2 regions of the Pseudoalteromonas sp. ND6B genome follow, and region 1 is predicted to be linked to the other one. Evidence: predicted binding sites of a transcription regulator. Region 1 holds the regulator's gene; the other holds the start of a gene.
What was found. Region 1 encodes LexA, which represses DNA repair genes until DNA is damaged. Its sites were predicted from a motif close to TACTGTATNNNNATACAGTA; they were not measured.
Positions count from the first base shown of each region.

Region 2: a site for LexA is predicted at 1,133-1,152, ahead of ND6B_RS00435 (SulA-like leucine-rich domain-containing protein). Genes of this name have one in related genera too.

Region 1 is NZ_JQFL01000013.1:70,998-73,408, forward strand. Features, by position in the region: gene coxB (cytochrome c oxidase subunit II) at 1-460, opposite strand, end outside; gene lexA (transcriptional repressor LexA) at 954-1,571, opposite strand; gene ND6B_RS15380 (PaaI family thioesterase) at 1,770-2,213, shown strand; gene ND6B_RS15375 (hypothetical protein) at 2,243-2,411, opposite strand, start outside.
Region 2 is NZ_JQFL01000089.1:37,004-39,414, forward strand. Features, by position in the region: gene ND6B_RS00445 (NCS2 family permease) at 1-275, opposite strand, end outside; gene ND6B_RS00440 (sel1 repeat family protein) at 394-855, shown strand; gene ND6B_RS00435 (SulA-like leucine-rich domain-containing protein) at 1,178-1,612, shown strand; gene ND6B_RS00430 (YchJ family protein) at 1,652-2,128, shown strand; gene ND6B_RS00425 (DUF6172 family protein) at 2,196-2,411, opposite strand, start outside.

The DNA.
Region 1 (2,411 bases):
GGTTGGTTATTTCATTTTGAGGTGTAGCTAGCATGGAATAAAACTCAACGTCCTCCCCCATATACTCGTAATGCCACTTCCACTGTGAGCCTGTAATTTTAATGGTGAGATCAGCTTTGCTGGCATCCTCCATGGCAATTAAGGTTTTAGTCGCAGGAATGGCCATAACAATTAATATGACAAAAGGGATCGCAGTCCACAGTATTTCTACTTTGGTGCTTTCATGGAATTGGGCAGGGACAGCCCCTTTAGATTTGCGATGATGAATGAGTGCCCAAAACATAATGGCAAACACGATCACCCCAATCACACAACATATTAAAAAAATAGTCATGTGCAGTTGGTATACATTATTACTTATATCGGTTACGCCTTTACGCATATTATATTGGCTATTAGCAAGCACATTCTGCGAAAAAACAAACAATATAAGCCACAAGGAAGAACTCAGCTTACCCATGTGACGGCTCCTTTGATGCTATTGCTGACGCAAAGCGAAGAGGCATACGGCTTAAACGCCTATTCGTTATTTTTATTTTTTATAAGGGTGCTGGATTTAGTAAATGTGTGTTCTCAAAACGACTAAGCTGTGAGTTATTTTTATTCCAGCTCTTTAATAACTAGTTAAAAAATAAACAATAAGCAAGGTGAGTATGAAAAATAAACAAGGTGTATTTTTTAAAATGCGCAGCTAAAAAAATAGCAACTAGTCAGGCAATTAATCTAAGAGTCAGGTTTAGTAAGGGGTGTATTGAAATTACAGGATAGAAATATAAAAAATTGTTAACTTAAAAAAGCAGAGTAAATTTGTTTATTTATAAAGTATTTAGTGATTTTATTTATGATAGGAGAAGCACTTAACAACATATAGTCATACATTTGATAAGTTAGACATTGTGCTGCTAACAAACCCAGCGCCTAATCACTATTAAGCGCTAAATTATGCTTTAATACTACATCCAGTCAGCGTTACGAATAACACCTACCGCTAAGCCTTCAATATTGAACGACTCATTTTCTAAATCGACCTCAATAGCTGAAAACTCATCATTTTCAGCATGTAAGAGTACTTTTCTGCCCGCTTTTTCTAAACGCTTCACGGTTACATCGTCGTCAACACGGGCAACAATAACTTGTCCATTTTCGGCAACTTGGGTTTTATGCACAGCAAGTAAATCACCATCCATAATACCAATGTCTTTCATACTCATACCGTTAACACGCAATAAAAAATCGGCCGCAGGTTTAAACATTAAAGGGTCAATTTTACAGTGGCTTTCTACATGCTGTTGCGCCAATATAGGCTCACCGGCAGCCACCCTGCCAATTAAAGGTAAGCCTAACTGCTCTGGCTCCTCTTCTTCAACAAGCTGAATGCCCCGACTCGCGCCTGGCTTCATTTTAATCACACCTTTTTTGGCCAGTGCTTTTAAGTGTTCTTCTGCAGCATTCGCACTTTTAAAACCCAGTGTTTGTGCAATTTCGGCACGTGTAGGAGGCATACCAGTGTCTTTAATAAACACTTTAATGAGTTCGAGTATTTGCGCTTGGCGTTTCGTTAATGGTCGCATACAACTGGTTTTCCATACAGTACAATTAACTGTGAGTATATACAGTTATTTAAAAATCGCAAATATAAATTAATGCCTTATATGCCGTTATCATCAAACAATAACCTACTTTAAAAGCAGGGTGATAAATGTAATTATTAGCAACGCATTATCATATTAATAAATTTTAATTCTCAATTACTTATCCAAGGAGCTAGCATGAGTATTTGGCATCAACCGATTACATTAGAGTTTTGTAAGCAATTAGATCAAGGTATTACAGGCCAAGGGACACTCATGAAAACCATGGGAATAGAAATCAGTGAAATTGGTGATGACTACTTAGTGGCAACTATGCCGGCAATTCCAGAGCATCATAACCCTATGGGTATCGTTCATGGTGGTGCAAATGTGGTGCTTGCTGAAACAGTAGCAAGTTATGCCGCTAATTTTGTGGTTGATTTCAATCGGTTTTATTGTGTTGGCCAAGAGATCAGTGCAAGTCATTTAAAGGCATCACGCAATGGCACATTAACGGCCACAGCGAGAGCTTATCATATCGGCAAGCGCAGCTCGGTTTGGGATATTAAAATAACCAATAGCCGCAATGAGCTTTGCTGCGTATCACGTATGACCGCAGCCGTAGTAGAGCGAAAAGGCTAGTAAGTCAATTAACCAAGGTTGAAATTAAATTACTTTTCGAAAGGGTAAATAGTAATTTCTACGCCTGCACCAATTGCAGATATACGTAACAAGGTATCTGCATGTAAGGCTTGGTTAAAGCATTTTGGCGAAGTGCCAGACTCAAACCCAATATCGAAAGTTCTGCGTGAACAACTCAACCATTGCTTTAATGCATTG
Region 2 (2,411 bases), on a different contig from region 1:
CCTAATACAACACCATAGGTAAAAAATGCATTTAATCCCATACCCGGTGCCAATGCCAGTGGATAATTGGCCCACAAACCCATAATAAAACACCCTATTGCAGCAGCAATACAGGTGGCAACAAAAGCAGCACCTTGGTCCATACCGGCTTCTGCAAGCATAGCTGGGTTTACGAATACGATATAAACCATCGTAATAAATGTAGTCATACCGGCAATACATTCACGGCGAACCGAAGAATCATTTGCACGGATTTTGAATAAGGCTTCGAGCATAATAAACTTGTGGTTGTAAAAAGTGGCGAGATTTTAGCATAAAAATAACTTTTTACAGGACATTTTACCTTGCTATATACTAAACTAGCTAAGTGATTAAAATAACAAACGAAGTAGCATGATCAAAACGACACCAAGTGGCCAAGACTTAGAGCAACAATTAGACAACATTCTTTCTTTTGTAACGCAACCAAGCGATGCAAATCTCCCTGCGAGCTCTAAAAACACCGATCAAGACACATTAAATAAAGCCCTTTATTACCTTAAAAATGAACAAGGCGCCTTAGCCGCAAAATGGATGCGTTTGGCAGCAATGGCAGGAAATTATCGCGCGCAGTTTTATTTAGGGCTGTTTTTTATAAAAGGACAAGGTGTGCCGCAAAGTGTATTTCATGGTGCTGCGTGGCTTAGCTTAGCCGGTAGTCAAGGCTATGAACCTGCCATAGAAGCAATGAGCGATATACGAAAACATATTAGTACCAAACGACTTAAAGATGCTCAATGCTACGCAGCCAGCCTGTATGAACAAATTCACCAGTTACAATTTTCACATTTGATCCCCTCTAGTAGCGAAAAATAATTTCACTGCCCAGCAACTCATTTCATCTGTAAATTAATTAAGCGTTAATAGCCAAAGCAAGCACGCTTAATTAATTTAAACTACTGTATACCCCCTGTTCATCTGTATTTATTTGCTCCCAGCCTTAAAATTAATTCTGTGGGCATTAACTTTCAATAAAAATTAAACCATTGTTATATATAGATTATTTGTATATTTATAGTAACTGTCGCGTTTTAAGATGAATAACTGTACAAAAAAATAGCAAAAAACACTTGCACCAAACAACTGTATAAACTACTGTATGAATGTACTGTATAAAAACCCAGTGAGTGAGAAGAATATGTTACAGCCAATTACCGTAAGAACAGTTAAAAGCTACCAGCAAGATGACCAATCAGATTGTGTTAACGTTGTACAAATTGAAGATGAAATTTCAGCAACGTTTGAGTTATTAAAAGTATTACACCAATACAACAGCCTAAACGCATGGACACTGTTAATAGCACCAGATAACGTACCGAGCAAAGCGCTACTTGATTCATGCTCAATTGATACCAGTAAATTACTGGTTATTCGTCAAAAGCATTTAGTTAATTTAGAGTATGTTTTAAGTTCTGCACTTCACAATGGAAATTTTGCCGCGGTGATCACCTGGACTGACATAATAAATAACCAACAACTGTCGCAGTTATCATTAAACTTGAGCCATACGCGCACTAAGTTGTATTGCTTTAGCAAAAAAAGCGCTCATTCTGAGATTTCACTTACGCAATAAGCTTGATAAACTAGCGTTTTAATACACAGTACATTTATCATGACTTCTAACGCCCTATTATGTTTTTGTGGCAGTCAGCAACCTTATGCTGATTGCTGCGAGCCTTTTCATTTAAAAACCAAACAGCCACTCACACCAGAGCAACTTATGCGTGCACGCTACAGTGCTTATGCTGTTAAAAACGCGGTTTTTGTTCGTGAAAGTTATGCAAAAGAAAAACAAGCTGAAAATTCAATTTCAGAAATTAAAGATTTTGCAAATAGTTGCCGTTTTATAAACTTAGCCGTATTAGACTCTGGTTATAATGATGAAACAGGATTTGTTACATTTAAAGCTCACTACTTTTATCAAGATTTATATTGCGAGTTGACAGAAAATTCAAGGTTTATTAAAGAAGATGGACAATGGCGGTACCTTGATGGTGAGATTACACCGGTTGCCGATATTAAAGTAAAACGTAATGATACGTGCCCTTGTGGCAGTAATAAAAAATACAAAAAATGTCATAGTGTATAAACTTCAGCTACAAAAAATGGGCCACAAGGCCCATTTTCAAAAACTACACTAAACGCAAATTAGCGTTTTACTCGCCATCATCTTCATCGAAATCTTGACGCTGTGCAGGTCTTGCTAAAATCTCTAAGTAAAAAGAAGTTAAACCTTGCTTTTCAATTTCACTGATGTGATTGTTAATTTCAGCAACGTGAACCACTTGGGCTTCTTCAGCCGTGTTACCAAACTTACAATCAAATGCCCAGTAGTCGGCATCAACAGGTAAAGTTTTATTACGTTCTCTTTT